Regions from separate parts of the Streptomyces sp. NPDC050448 genome, predicted to be linked through region 1. Evidence: riboswitches for the same ligand, from Rfam matches in the RefSeq annotation. Region 1 holds a riboswitch; each other region holds the start of a gene.

The links. A riboswitch is a leader RNA that binds a small molecule or an ion and turns the genes downstream of it on or off. The one in region 1 is predicted to bind cyclic di-AMP.
Positions count from the first base shown of each region.
Region 2: linked by a shared signal. The riboswitch ahead of AB0I68_RS08020 (LysM peptidoglycan-binding domain-containing M23 family metallopeptidase) and the one ahead of AB0I68_RS23385 (M23 family metallopeptidase) in region 1 are both predicted to bind cyclic di-AMP.
Region 3: linked by a shared signal. The riboswitch ahead of AB0I68_RS28150 (transglycosylase family protein) and the one ahead of AB0I68_RS23385 (M23 family metallopeptidase) in region 1 are both predicted to bind cyclic di-AMP.

Region 1 is NZ_JBFAJR010000020.1:126,022-130,902, reverse strand. Features, by position in the region: gene AB0I68_RS23395 (HPr family phosphocarrier protein) at 39-320, shown strand; gene AB0I68_RS23390 (GntR family transcriptional regulator) at 546-1,211, opposite strand; gene AB0I68_RS23385 (M23 family metallopeptidase) at 1,392-2,186, opposite strand; cyclic di-AMP (ydaO/yuaA leader) riboswitch at 2,200-2,358, opposite strand; gene AB0I68_RS23380 (pitrilysin family protein) at 2,543-3,910, opposite strand; gene AB0I68_RS23375 (pitrilysin family protein) at 3,931-4,881, opposite strand, start outside.
Region 2 is NZ_JBFAJR010000004.1:279,977-284,857, forward strand. Features, by position in the region: gene AB0I68_RS08015 (SGNH/GDSL hydrolase family protein) at 1-63, opposite strand, end outside; gene AB0I68_RS08020 (LysM peptidoglycan-binding domain-containing M23 family metallopeptidase) at 232-1,131, opposite strand; cyclic di-AMP (ydaO/yuaA leader) riboswitch at 1,136-1,344, opposite strand; gene AB0I68_RS08025 (tyrosine-protein phosphatase) at 1,662-2,444, shown strand; gene AB0I68_RS08030 (aspartate aminotransferase family protein) at 2,470-3,873, opposite strand; gene hpnH (adenosyl-hopene transferase HpnH) at 3,870-4,881, opposite strand, start outside.
Region 3 is NZ_JBFAJR010000029.1:6,634-11,514, reverse strand. Features, by position in the region: gene AB0I68_RS28165 (DUF501 domain-containing protein) at 1-38, opposite strand, end outside; gene AB0I68_RS28160 (septum formation initiator family protein) at 84-572, opposite strand; gene eno (phosphopyruvate hydratase) at 664-1,950, opposite strand; gene AB0I68_RS28150 (transglycosylase family protein) at 2,236-2,937, opposite strand; cyclic di-AMP (ydaO/yuaA leader) riboswitch at 2,940-3,111, opposite strand; gene AB0I68_RS28145 (transglycosylase family protein) at 3,388-4,443, opposite strand; gene AB0I68_RS28140 (cytochrome P450) at 4,555-4,881, opposite strand, start outside.

The DNA.
Region 1 (4,881 bases):
CTGGTCTAGACAACCGTAAGAACCTGAAGGGCATCACCATGGCAGAGCGCCGCGTCAACGTCGGCTGGGCCGAGGGCCTGCACGCTCGTCCCGCCTCGATCTTCGTCCGCGCGACGACCGCTTCCGGCGTCCCGGTGACCATCTCGAAGACCGACGGGAACCCCGTCAACGCCGCGTCCATGCTCGCGGTGCTGGGCCTGGGCGCCCAGGGCGGCGAGGAGATCGTCCTCGCGTCCGACGCCGAGGGTGCCGAGGCGGCGCTCGACCGCCTCGCGAGGCTGGTCGCCGAGGGCCTCGACGAGCTCCCCGAGACCGTCTGACCCTTCGGGTTCGCCCCCGGGCATGCGATGAAGCCGCGGCCACCGGTATTCCGGCGGCCGCGGCTTCATCGTTTTCCCACCCCGTTCGACGCCCCATTCAGGACGCGTCGGGAATTCCTGCCATCCGCGCGGGGCGACAACACGCACACCACGAATTCGGCTGCCGCCTACGGCCTCAACCACTTCCGGCATTAAGCAGCCTCCGACAGTAATACGCGGCATTTGTTAATGCGGACCGCTCGCCGTGTTTACGGCATGTTGCGAAGTCCTCACCCGCAGCCGGTGCGCCCCGGCCGCCCGGTCCGCGTGCACCGCCGTCAGCGTCCGGGCGCGCTCGGCGTCCCCGCGGGCCACCGCGTCCACGATCGCCCCGTGCTCCGCCCAGGACTCGACGGGCCGGGCCGGCGCCTCCACGGCGTACATCCAGGCGACCTTGTGCCGCATCTGCGTGAGCAGCGCGATCAGCCCGGGGCTGCCGGAAGCCTGGGCGAGGGTCTCGTGGAACCAGCCTCCCAGGGACCGCAGATCCTCCCCCTGGCCCCGCCTGGCCCGCTCCTGGCCCAGTCTGACCAGCCCGCGCAGCACCTTGAGGTGGGCCTCGGTGCGCCGGCGGGCGGCCCGGGCGGCCGCCAGCGGCTCGAGCAGCATCCGCAGCTCCAGGAGGTCGGCCGCCTCCTGCTCGGTGGGCTCGGCGACGCAGGCGCCCGCATGCCGCCGGGTGGTGACGAAGCCTTCGGACTCCAGGGTCCGCAGCGCCTCGCGGACCGGGACGCGGGAGACGCCGTACCGGCGGGCCAGCACCTCCTCGGTCAGCCTGCCGCCCGGTTCGAAGACTCCGGAGACGATGTCGTCGCGGATTGCCGTGCATACCGCGTGCGCAGGAATACGCAAGTCCGGACCTCCGCCTATTTCCGACTGCCGACGCCATTACCGCGACCGTGCTGGGATCGTACTGGGACTCTATTGCAACAAGCGATGTTTTCCGAGCGCGGACGGAAATCGCGAATGTTTACAGCCACAACGCGAAGGCCCCGGCTCGGGGAGCCGGGGCCTTCGGTGAAGTGCTGCGGGTCAGACGTCGACGCCGTGGTTGCGCAGGTAGGCGACCGGGTCGATGTCCGAGCCGTACTGGGGGCCGGTGCGGGCCTCGAAGTGCAGGTGCGGGCCGCTGGAGTTGCCGGTGGAGCCCGACAGGCCGATCTGCTGGCCCGCGGTGACCTGCTCGCCGACGGAGACGTCCAGCGAGGTCATGTGGCCGTACTGCGTGTACGTGCCGTCGTTGTGCTTGATGACGACGTTGTTGCCGTACGCGCCGCCCCAGCCGGCCTCGACCACGGTTCCGGCGCCCACCGCGTGCACCGAGGTGCCGGAGGCCGCGTGGAAGTCGATGCCGGTGTGGCTGCCGGAGGACCACATGCCGCCGCCTGCGTGCCACTGGGTGCTGATATAGGACCCGTCGACCGGGGCGACGAAGGTGTTGAGGCGCTTGCGCTCCTCCTCGCGGGCGGCGCGCTCGGCGGCCTCGCGCTCGGCCTTCACCTTCTCCTCGGCCTTCGCCTTGGCCTCGGCGGCGCGCGCCTTCGCGTCGGCCTCCGCCTTCGCCTTGGCGGCCGCGGCCTCGGCCGCGTGCTGCTGGGCCTCGGCCTGGGCCTCGATCTGGACCGGGACGTCCTCGGCCGTCACGACGGCGTTCAGGCCGGTGTCCTCCATGGAGGGCGCCTTGTCCGACGCGGCGAACGCCGGGCCTGCGAGGGAGCCGACGACACCGGTGGTGGCGAGGGCGGCTATGCCGGCGTAGCCGGCGGTCTTGCGGCTCAGACGACTGGAACCACGGTGTTTACCGGCGGCACGACTGCCAAACGCCATGAAGGGGCTGATCCTTTCCTTCCTTCTCGCCTACCGGGTTAGCTGACGGGTTCGGAGCAGGAAGGTCTCCTACGGGCCCCCTCTGACGAGGCGGTCCGATTCACCCCAGGGACGCATGTGGGTCCCCGGCTCCCCAGGCTCGCGCCTGACGGGGACTCGGCGATCGCTGCCCGGTGCCGCGGATGCGGCGCGTACAACTGACGGACAGCACGCCCGACGCTAGGCGGATCATCAGTCAATCGCCAAACAGACGCGCCTTTTTGTTGCGTACGCCACACCACATACAAGCAACCTCTCCACCAAACAGACAAAAGGGGCCCCGGTGGACAAGCCACCGGAACCCCTTGAGATGTCCGTCAGTTGGTGACGACGGTGACCTCGCCGATCCCGAGCGCCCGCACCGGCGCCTCGATCTGCGAAGCGTCGCCCACCAGGACGGTGACCAGGCGGTCCACCGGGAACGCGGCCAGGACGGCCGAAGTCGCCTCCACCGTGCCCGTTTGGGCCAGCTGCGCGTACAACCGGGCCTGGTAGTCGTCCGGGAGCTCCTGCTCGACCTGGTCGGCGAGCGTGCCGGCGACGGCCGCGGCCGTCTCGAACTTCAGCGGGGCCACGCCCACCAAGTTCTGCACCGCCACGTCCCGTTCGGCGTCGGTCAGGCCGCCCTCCGCGAGGGTGCGGAGCACCTTCCAGAGGTCGTCGAGCGCCGGGCCGGTGTTGGGGGTGTCCACGGAGCCGCTGATGGCGAGCATCGAGGCGCCCTTGCCGTCGGCGGTGGAACGCAGCACCTGGCCGAAGGCGCGCACGCCGTACGTGTAGCCCTTCTCCTCGCGCAGCACCTTGTCCAGGCGCGAGGTGAGGGTGCCGCCCAGGCAGTACGTGCCGAGCACCTGCGCCGCCCAGACCCGCTCGTGCCGGTCCGGCCCGATCCGGCCGATGAGCAGCTGCGTCTGGACCGCGCCGGGCCGGTCCACGATGACCACGCGGCCGGTGTCGTCGGCGGTCACCGGCGGCACCGGGAGCGCCTCGGCGGAGTTGCCTGTCCAGCTGCCCAGGGTGTCCGCCAGCACGGCGTCCAGGTCGATGCCGGTCAGGTCGCCGACGACCACCGCCGTGGCGGTGGCGGGGCGTACGTGGGCCTCGAAGAAGGCGCGTACGGCCGCGGAGTCGATCCGGGCGACCGTCTCCTCGGTGCCCTGGCGCGGGCGGGACATCCGCAGGGTGGACGGGAAGAGCTGCTTGGAGAGCTCCTTGGCGGCGCGGCGCTGCGGGTTGGCCAGCTCGTGCGGGATCTCGTCGAGCCGGTTGCGCACCAGCCGGTCGACCTCGCTGTCGGCGAAGGCGGGCGCGCGCAGCGCCTCGGCGACCAGGCCCAGCGCCTTGGCCAGCCGGGAGGCCGGGACCTCCAGGGAGACCCGCACGCCCGGGTGGTCGGCATGCGCGTCGAGCGTGGCGCCGCAGCGCTCGAGCTCGGCCGCGAACTCCTCGGCGGTGTGCTTGTCGGTGCCCTCGGACAGCGCGCGGGCCATGATGGTCGCCACGCCGTCCAGGCCCTGGGGCTCGGCGTCCAGCGGGGCGGCCAGGTTGACCTCGACGGCGACGACCTGCTGGCCCGGCCGGTGGCAGCGCAGCACGGTCAGGCCGTTGGGCAGCGAGCCGCGCTCCGGGGCAGGGAAGGCCCACGGCCGGGCCTGGCCGGCCTGCGGCTGCGGGTGGAAGGTCATCGTGACGGCTGCGGTGTCGCTCACTGCTCCGCCCCCTCGTTCTCGTCGTTCTCGTCGGCCTCTGCCGGAAGCGGCTCGTACACCAGCACCGCGCGGTTGTCGGGGCGCAGTCGGGCCGCGGCCACGGCCTGCACCTCCTCGGCGGTGATGTCGAGGACCCGCTGGACGGCGCTGAGCGCCAGCTGCGGGTCGCCGAACAGCACGGCGAAGCGGCACAGTTCGTCGGCCCGGCCGGCCACCGTGCTCAGCCGGTCCAGCCACTCGCGCTCCAGCTGCGCCTGGGCGCGCTCCATCTCCTCGGCCGTCGGGCCCTCGGCGGCGAACCGCGCGAGCTCCTCGTCGACGGCCGCCTCGATGTCGGGCACCTCGACCCCGCTGGAGGTCTTCACGTCCAGCCAGCCCAGCGAGGGCGCGCCGGCGAGCCGCAGCATGCCGAAGCCTGCCGCGACGGCCGTCTGGTCGCGGCGTACCAGGCGGTTGTGCAGCCGGGAGGACTCGCCACCGCCCAGGACGGTCAGCGCCACGTCGGCGGCGTCGCACTCGCGGCTGCCGTCGTGCGGGAGCCGGTAGGCGGCCATCAGCGCGCGGGCCGGGACCTCCTCGACGATCTCCTCGCGCAGCTCCCGGCCCATGATCTCGGGCAGCGTGCCGTCGCGCGGCGGCTGCTTGCCGTCGTGCCCGGGAATGGTCCCGAAGTACTTCTCGACCCAGGCGAGCGCCTGCTCGGGGTCGATGTCGCCCACGACCGACAGCACCGCGTTGTTGGGCGCGTAGTACGTGCGGAAGAAGGAGCGGGCGTCCTCCAGGGAGGCCGCGTCCAGGTCGGCCATGGAGCCGATCGGGGTGTGGTGGTACGGGTGGCCCTCGGGGTACGCCAGGGCGGTCAGCTTCTCGAAGGCCGTGCCGTACGGGACGTTGTCGTACCGCTGGCGGCGCTCGTTCTTGACGACGTCGCGCTGGTTCTCCATGGA
Region 2 (4,881 bases), on a different contig from region 1:
GGTGAAGCTGTCCCCGATCGCCGCGTACGAGCCGATGGTCTTGAGTGTCGTCGTCGCTGCCACGGGACCCCATACTTCACCCCGGTACGTGACCTACGCCACCGTAGGCAGGGGTTGACGGGCCGTGATCTATACCACCCGGTCGGTTCGGAATAACAAGGCGTGAGGCCGGGACCCCCCTCGGGTCCCGGCCTCACGTGTCCGGTTGCCTCTCTCCGACGGCGGGAGCCGTCAGATGCTCACGCCCTTGGAGCGGAGGTAGGCCAGCGGGTCGATGTCCGAGCCGTAGGACGGCCCGGTGCGGATCTCGAAGTGCAGGTGCGGGCCGGTCGAGTTGCCGGTGGAGCCGGAGAGGCCGATGGTCTGGCCGGCGGTGACGCTCTGGCCGACCGAGACGGAGAGCTGGGACAGGTGGCCGTACTGGGAGTACTTGCCGTCCGCGTGCCGGATGACGACCTCGTTGCCGTACGCGCCGCCCCAGCCGGCCGAGACCACGGTGCCCGCACCGACGGCCCGGACGGTGGTGCCGGAGCTCGCGATGAAGTCGACACCGGTGTGGTAGCCGCTGGCCCACATGGCGCCGGGGGTCTTGTACTGGGTGGAGATCCCGCCGCCGCCGGCGACGGGGGCGACGAAGCCGGCGGCGCTGACCGTGCCGGCGGCGGACTGGGCGGCGCTCTTCTTGGCGGGCGCGGGCGCGGGGGCGGCCGGAGCCGGCGCGGACTCCGCGGCCGGGGCCGCCTCGCCCTTCGCACCGAGGGTCAGCTTCAGCCCGGGGTGGATCAGCGAGGGGTTGGTGCCGACGGCCTCGCGGTTGTCGGCGTACAGCTGCTGCCAGCCGCCGGAGAGGTGGCGGTCCTGAGCGATCTTGGAGAGGTAGTCGCCCGGCACGACGGTGTAGACGGCCGGAGCGCCCTGCGCCGCAGCGGCGGGCACGGCCCGCAGCGCCGCCGGAGCCTGCGGGGCCCGCACGGGAGCCGCGGCGGGAGCCGCCGTCGGGGCGGCGGCCGCGTGGGCGCCGGCGGCACCCAGCAGAGGCAGCGCGAGGGCCGCACCACCGGTGCCTGCGACGGCGAAACCGCGCGCCATGGAACGGGACTTGGGACGGCGGTGCTTACCCTTTGCAGGCATGGCGAATTCCTCTCCGTCGCCTGCGAGGTGAGCTGTCGGGTTCGGACTGGAGATGTCCGGCCGCACATGAACGGACCATGTACGGCTTCACCCCGAGCTGCGCCGATACAAAGATCGGAAAACAGCGGCTTACCTGGTTCCCCCGCTCCTGCCGCGCGCGTCAATAGTCGGGTGCGGTTTCCGGACGGCGGCAGGATTCGGCGGTCCATCCGGATCGATCGCGAAGGTAATCCAGCCCGGCCGCACGGAACAAGCCATGAATTTCCTGACGGATTCACAGGGCGGGGAGTTCGGCGGAATTCCGGTCACCCTCCGTCCATACCCCGCCGCCAACAACCGCCCCGGCCGGGCCATTCGACTTTGACGATCAGGCACTCACGGTCACCGTATGATCTGGCTCACGGGGCTGCGCCCGATCTCGCCTCCGGTGATGGCAAGTTGGTCTCAAGTAGCGTAATTCGGACATCCCACGACGATGCGGAGGAGTTCCCGTGACCCAGCAGATACCCCAGCCCCCGCGGACGGAGCCCATGCCCGAGCCGGAGCTGGCCGGAGTGCGCAACTTCCGCGACGTGGGCGGCCTCCCCGCCACCGACGGGCGGAGGGTCAAGCCGGGACGACTGTTCCGTAGCGGACATCTGGCACATGCCACCGAAACCGATGCAGAATTCCTCGCATCGCTCGGCCTCCACACGATTTTCGACTTCCGCAACGGCGCCGACCATGCCGTGGAGGGACTCGACGTCGAGCTCCCCGGCGTCCGGAACGTCAACATCCCGCTGTCGGATCCGGCCGACGGCAAGGAATTCTGGACGATGGTCCGCAACGGCGGCCTCGAGCAGCTCCGCGGAATCCTGGGCGACGGAAAGGGCGCCGCCCGGATGGCCCACTCGTACCGCTCGATGGTCAGGCACCGCACCACCGAACACAGCCGGGTCGTGCACGCCCTCGCCGAGGACAGCCTTCCGGCGCTCATGCACTGCGCGGCCGGCAAGGACCGGGCCGGCCTGTCGATCGCCGTCACCCTGCTCGCGCTGGGTGTCGAGCGCGAGGCGATCGTGGCGGACTACCTGGAGTCCAACGCCCCGCACCGCCGGTACCGGGTGCGCCGCGGCAGCGACGCCCCCGAGGCCCACTCCCCCGAGGTGATGGAGCTGCTCGCCCCGCTCTTCGACGCCCGCGCCGAGTACCTGACGGCGGCCTTCGACGCCATCGACGAGCACTGGGGCGGTGTCGAGCGGTACCTGGCCGAGGGCCTCGGGCTCACGCCCGAGACCCTCGGCCGGCTGCGGGACCGGCTGCTCGACCGGTAATCCGGCCGAGCGGCGGAGCAGGCCGTCAGCCGCCGCCGACGGCCTGCTTCACCAGCGTCCTGCCGAAGTCCCACATCAGCCCGCCGCCGCCGTGCGCCTCGTCCATGACCTCGCGGAAGGCGCCGACGAACCGGTCGACGTCCCGCTCGTCCACGATCAGCGGCGGGATGAGCTTGATGACCTCCAGATGATCACCGGACACCTGTGTCAGGATCCGGTGCTTCTGCAGCAGCGGAACCACGACCATCTGGGCGAAGAGCCCCTTGCGGGCCGCCTGGAGCATGGCCCACCGGCTGCGCAGCCCCAGCGAGGACGGCCGCCCGAACTCGATGCCGATCATCAGGCCGCGCCCCCGTACCTCGTGGAGCAGCTCGTACTCGTCCACGAGCGCCGCGAGCCGCCCGCGCAGCAGGTCGCCCATCGCGCGGGCGTTCGCGACCACCGACTCGTCCTCCATGACGCAGAGCACCGCCAGCCCGGCCGCCATCGCCTGCGCGTTGGATCCGAAACTGGCGGAGTGCACCAGCACGCGGTCCATGGACGAGTAGACCTTCTTGAAGATCCAGTCCTTGCCCAGGGTCGCGCCGACGGGCACATAGCCGCCCGACAGGGCCTTGGCCACACACACCAGATCCGGCTCCACGCCCGGCTCGTGCTGGTACGCGTAGAAATCCCCGGTCCGGCCGAGGCCCGTCTGCACCTCGTCCGCGATCAGCAGCGCCTTGTGCCGGTGCAGCAGCTCCTGCGCCGCGAGCAGGAACCCGGGCGGGGCCGCGAGCACGCCCTTGCCCTGGACCGGCTCGACGACGAAGGCGGCGACGTCGCCCCGCTTCAGTTCCCGCTCCAGGGCGGCCAGGTCCCCGAGGGCGATCTTCGTATCGGGCAACAGCGGCGCGAAGCCGTCCCGGAAGCCGCCCTCCCCGTTGACCGAGAGCGAGCCCGTGGTCAGCCCGTGGAAGGCGTGGTCGCAGTAGAGGACCCTGGGCCGCCCGGTGGCGTACCGGGCGAACTTCAGGGCGGTCTCCACGGCCTCGGTGCCGCTGTTGCCGAAGAAGACCCGGTCCAGGTGCGGGCTGTACGAGAGCAGCTTCTCCGCCAGCAGCCCGGGCAGCGGCTGGCAGTCGAACCGGGTCAGATCGGCGAGCTGGGCGTCCAGGACGTCGTGCAGGGCCTGGCGGACCACCGGGTGGTGCCGGCCCAGGCCCATCACTCCGAACCCGGCCAGCATGTCCAGGTAGTCGTTGCCGTCGGCGTCCCAGAAGTGCGCGCCCTCGGCCCGTACGTAGACCTTGTCGAAGCCGATCGTGTGCAGCATCCGCGGCAGCTGGTGGTTGAGGTGCCGCGCGTGCAGCTCGTACCGCTCCGCGCCGCGCTCGGCCAGCAGGGCGCCGAGGTCGAAGCCCTTGCCCCCTCCCGACGCGGGCGTCATGCCGACTTGTCCCGGTTGCCGCCGAGGGTCTCGCGGGCCGCGCGCAGGGACTCCTTGAGGGAGCCCATGGTGGCGAGGACGGCGGTGGGCTCGTAGCCGCAGTGCGCCATGCAATTCGCGCAGCGCGGGTCCTTTCCGCGGCCGTACTTGCTCCAGTCGGTTTCCTCGATCAGCTCCCGGTACGTCGGCACGTAGCCGTCGCTCATCAGATAGCAGGGGCGCTGCCAGCCGAAGAGGGAGTAATTGGGAATGGCCCAGGCGGTGCAGGGGAAATCTGCCTTGCCCTCCAGGAAGTCGAGGAAGAGCGGGGAGTGGTTGAGCCGCCAGCGCCCCCGGTTTCCGCCCGCGAAGGCCTTCTTGAAGAGTTCCCTGGTCTGTTCGACGCCGAGGAAGTGCTCCTGGTCGGGGGCCTTTTCGTAGGCGTAGGCGGGAGAGATCATCATTTCGTCGACCTTGAGGTCGTCATTGAGGTAGTTGAGCACCTCGATGATCGTCTGCGGGGTGTCGGTGTTGAAGAAGGTGGAGTTGGTGGTGACCCGGAACCCGCGCTTCTTCGCGTCCTTGATGGCGGCGACCGCCTCGTCGAAGACGCCTTCCTTGGCCACCGACTCGTCGTGCCGCTCGCGCAGCCCGTCGATGTGCACGGCGAAGGCGAAGTACGGGGACGGGGTGAACTTCTCGATCTTCTTGCGCAGCAGCATCGCGTTGGTGCAGAGGAACACGTACTTCCGCCGGGCCACCAGCTGCCGCACGATCTCGTCGATCTGCGGGTGCATCAGGGGTTCGCCGCCCGCGATGGACACCATGGGCGCGCCGGACTCCAGGACGGCACCGACCGCCTGGGCGACCGGCATGCGCTGCTTGAGCACGCCGGCCGGGTGCTGGATCTTCCCGCACCCCTCGCAGGCCAGATTGCAGGCGTAGAGCGGCTCCAGCTCGACGATCAGCGGGAACTTCTCACGCTTGCGGAGCTTCTGTTCGAGAAGATACGTCCCGACCCTGATGGAC
Region 3 (4,881 bases), on a different contig from region 1:
GGCTCGGTCCGGTCGGTCTGGGGCGGGGGCGTCTGCATGCCTGGAGGAAGTCTCTTCGTTCTCGTGGATGGGTGCGGTGCTCGTCAGTCGCCGGGGCGGTCGGCCTTGTCGACGCCGTCCCAGACGTTCGAGTACCAGGGCCGGTCGGATCCGGCCGTTCCGGTGCGGTGCCGCTCGGCGGCCCCGGCCCCGGGGTCGGTCATGATGTAGCTGATCTCGCCCGGGCGGACGAAGTGCAGGTGCTTGCGCGCCTGCTGCTCCGCGTACGCGTTGTCCTGCCAGCGGGCCTTCTCGTCACGGAGGCGTTCGAGGCGCCGGCCCGCGGCCCCGGCGGCCCGCCGCTGCTCCGCGATCTCCGAGCGCTGGGAGACGTACTGGCGCATCGGATACGCGAGGGCGACGACCAGCGTACAGAGGACCAGCACCAGGAGCGCGGCCCGGCCGGTGAGCCGGCTGCGCCGGACCTGGCGGCGCGTCTGCGAGCGGTAGACGTGGGCGGCGGTCCGCTCCCCGAGCTGCTTGAGCCTGGTCGCGGTGGAGAAGGTGGAGAACCGATCCCGGTTCCCGGCCATTGATCCCGCCTCCCCTGTATACGCACTACGCAATACGTCCCCGCACACGGTACGGGACCGAGTGCGGGGACGTACGGAGGCAAGAGCGTGATTAGCCCTTGAAGCGCGGGAAGGCGGAGCGGCCCGCGTACACCGCGGCGTCGTCGAGGATCTCCTCGATGCGCAGCAGCTGGTTGTACTTGGCGACGCGGTCCGAGCGGGCCGGGGCGCCGGTCTTGATCTGACCGCAGTTCACGGCGACGGCGAGGTCGGCGATGGTGACGTCCTCGGTCTCACCGGAGCGGTGCGACATCATGCACTTGAAGCCGTTGCGCTGGGCCATCTCGACGGCGTCGAGGGTCTCGGTCAGCGAACCGATCTGGTTCACCTTGACGAGCAGGGCGTTCGCGGAGCCCTCCTCGATACCGCGGGCCAGACGCTCCGGGTTGGTGACGAAGAGGTCGTCGCCGACGATCTGGACCTTGGCGCCGAGGCGGTCGGTGATGGTCTTCCAGCCGGCCCAGTCGTCCTCGAACAGCGGGTCCTCGATGGAGACGAGCGGGTACGCCTCGACGAGCTCGGCGTAGTAGTCGGTCATCTCGGCGGCCGAGCGGGACTGGCCCTCGAACTCGTACTTGCCGTCCTTGTAGAACTCGGACGCGGCGACGTCGAGGGCGAGCGCGATGTCCTTGCCCGGGGTGTAGCCGGCCTGCTTGATGGCCTCGATGATGAGGTCGAGCGCGGCGCGGTTGGACTCCAGGTTCGGGGCGAAGCCGCCCTCGTCGCCCAGGCCGGTGGACAGACCCTTGGTGTGCAGGACCTTCTTGAGGGTGTGGTAGACCTCGGCACCCCAGCGCAGGGCCTCGGAGAAGGACTCCGCGCCGATCGGGGCGATCATGAACTCCTGGATGTCCACGTTGGAGTCGGCGTGCGACCCACCGTTGAGGATGTTCATCATCGGAACGGGCAGCAGGTGCGCGTTCGGGCCGCCGAGGTAGCGGAAGAGCGGGAGGTCCGAGGCCTCGGACGCGGCGTGCGCGACGGCGAGGGACACGCCGAGGATGGCGTTGGCGCCGAGCGAGCCCTTGTTGTCGGTGGCGTCCAGGTCGAACATGGCCTGGTCGATCAGGCGCTGCTCGGTGGCGTCGTAGCCGACGAGCTCCGGGCCGATCTGCTCGATGACGGCGAGGACGGCCTTCTCGACACCCTTGCCCATGTAACGGTTGGGGTCACCGTCACGGAGCTCGATGGCCTCGAATGCACCGGTGGAGGCGCCGGACGGAACTGCAGCACGGCCGGTGCTGCCATCGTCGAGGCCCACCTCGACCTCGACCGTGGGGTTGCCTCGGGAGTCCAGGATTTCCCGGGCTACGACGACGTCGATGGACGGCACGAGCATCTCCTTCTGGGATGTGACGCTGGATGTGCGGTGGCGTGTCAGGCCGTGGGATGGCCTTGCCGCCTAGAGCCTAACCGGCTCCGGGCGCTCGACCGGCCGACCGCCCGGCCCCTGGGACGAAAAAGGGCCCGAATACCCGCCTTCCGGGACATAGGACTCTCGATTGCCGGCGTCTCGACCGGGGCCGCGCAGGAAAAACGCCACCGCCCGGCGCGTGGGGGCAGACGCGCCGGGCGGTGGGGATGCTGCGTGTTGCACGAGCTGCCGCGGTAGTTACCGCGGGATTCAGCTGAGCTTCAGCTTCTGACCGGGGAAGATCAGGTCGGCATCCGAGACGATGTCCTTGTTGAGCTCGAAGAGCTTCTCCCAGCCGCCCTTGACGCCGTTGGCCTCGGCGATGGTGCCCAGGGTGTCGCCGGACTTGACCTCGTACGAGCCGTTGCCGGTCTTCGGGGCCGGGGCCTCGGAGCGCTCGGAGCGGGTGGTCGGGGCCTCGGAGCGCTGCGTCTCCTTCTTCGGCTCGGTCTTCTTCGGCTGGGTCTTCTTCGTCTCGGCCTTCTGCTCCGTCTTCTTCGGGGTGTCGGTCGTACCACCACCGGTGTAGGAGGAGTTGGACAGGCCGACGCCGCAGGACGGCCACGCGCCCTTGCCCTGGCCCTTGAGGACCTTCTCGGCGATGGCTATCTGCTGCGCCTTGGAGGCCTGGTTGGCCTGGGCGGCGTACGCCTTGCCGCCGTACGCGGCCCAGGTGGAGGCCGAGAACTGCACTCCGCCGTAGTAGCCGTTGCCCGTGTTGATGGCCCAGTTGCCGCCGGACTCGCACTGCGCGACGCGGTCCCACTCGGAGACGGTCGCGGCGGAGGCGGAGCCCGCGGTCATCAGGGGCGCCGCGACGGCGACACCGGCGACGCCGGCGAGCGTGACGATGCGGGTGGTCCGCTCGATGGCGGTGGCGCGGCGGTGCTTGCCCTTGCCGGAAAGCAGCATGGAGTTCTCCTCACCGACGCCTGCGAGGTGAGCTGTCGGGTTCGGGCGGATGAGTGCCCGGCCGTGCGATGTGGCGCACGACTTAACCCCTAGCCGTTTCCGTGACCGTCTCTCAACGGCCGGTCCCGGCGCCTACCTTGGTTCCCCCGCTCCTGCCTTCGGCGCTTGACGCGACGACTGTTCCCCCCGTCCGCCGGCAGGACTCGGCGATGCGGTCGAAGAGGCCCGCGGTGGCGGGCGACTCAGAAGGTAGACAGGTCTCTCCCCGATGTTCAACGAGGAACATCGGGGAGAAACGACCCCTACTTGCGCTCTCCTTGCGGGCATTTGCGCAGGTGAGGACGGGGTTTGCGGAAGGCTTCGGGCGGGACACGCCAGTTGACCGGAAGAGACACATGTCTCACTTGCAGATAACAGACATTCAGCTCTTTTTGGGTGTCCGAAGTGTCACTATTTCTGGCTTAGATGCAGATTCTGGCCAGGCTTGATCAGATCGGCGTCATCCCCGATGACCTGCTCGTTGGCCTGGTAGAGCGCGTTCCAGCCGCCCTTGAGGCCCTTGGCAGACGCGATGGTGGCCAGGCTGTCACCCGCCTGGACGGTGTACGAGGGGGCCGACGCCGCCTCTGACACGACGGGCGCCTCGGGGGCCGGCGTACCACGGTGCTTGCCGGTGCCGGAGGTGTCCGGGATGGCGGCCGGGTCGGTGGAGGCGCCCGGGGTACCGGGGGTACCCGGGGTCGAGGGGGCGCCGGGCTTGGCCGGGTTGGCCGGAGCGGTCGGGTCCGCCGGGTGCCCGGGCGTGGTCGGGGTTCCCGGGGCCGTCGGCGCGATGGGCGTCGTCGGGGCCGTGGGGACGCCCGGGTTCACGGTCGGGTCGCCCGGGAGCACCGGGACGGACGGCGACGTGGACGGCGCATCCGGGTCGGGCATGACGGGCAGTCCGCTGTTCGGCGCGAGCGGCGCCGGCGGGAGCGTGAAGTCGGGGGCCGGGGTCGGGGTCGGGGCGCCGAAGTCCATCGCCTTGGCCCCGGTGCCGCCGCGCGGGACCGAGTCGTCGGGGCGCGAGTGGCTCGGGGCGACCGGTCCGAGCGTGCCGGGCAGGCCCGGGTCCACGCTCGCGGCGGGAGCCTGCTGGGTCAGCCCGGCCGACTCCGAGCACTGCCCCCACGCCGAGGGACCCTGGGCGCCCAGCACGCGCTCCGCGACGGCGATCTGCTGCGACCGGCTGGCGAGGTCGGGACGCTCGGCGAACGCGAGGCCGCCCGAGGCGTTCCACTGCTCCTGCGTGAACGAAAGTCCGCCGTACGACCCGCTGCCGAAGTTGGCGCTCCAGGAGCCCCCGCTCTCGCACTCGGCGACCTTGTCCCACGTGGAGGTGTCGGCCGCGCTCGCGCCGGTGGCGGCGAGCAGCGGTAGTGCCAAAGCGGAGCCAGTGACTCCGGCGGTGACGACTATCGCGGGTACCTGGCGGGGGCGTCTGTGGCGGCCGTTCCCGGAACGCATGAGCTGCACCTTTCGCATAACGGCTGGGTAACGGCAGAACCTAGCCGTCTTAGCACGATAGTCACAACTCTTGACGGGAGCTGACTTACGGTCAGGGGACGTTCAGGTGTTTCAAGGTGTGAACCGGACGGGAAGAGTGCGCAGGCCACGCATGATCAGACCCCCGCGCCAGCGAAGGTCGTTGGGCGGAACAGCGAGTTCCAGATCTGGCAGACGCGTCAGCAAAGTCGCAAGCGCCGTCTGCCCTTCAAGTCGTGCGAGCGGAGCGCCCAGGCAGTAGTGGATGCCGTGCCCGTATCCGAGGTGCTGGTTGTCCGTGCGGGAGAGGTCCAGGGTGTCCGGATCGGCGAACCGCTCGGGATCCCGGTCGGCCGCGGCGAGGACGACGAGCACCGGATCGCCGGCCGCGACGTCCTGGCCCCCGAGGGTCAGCGGCTC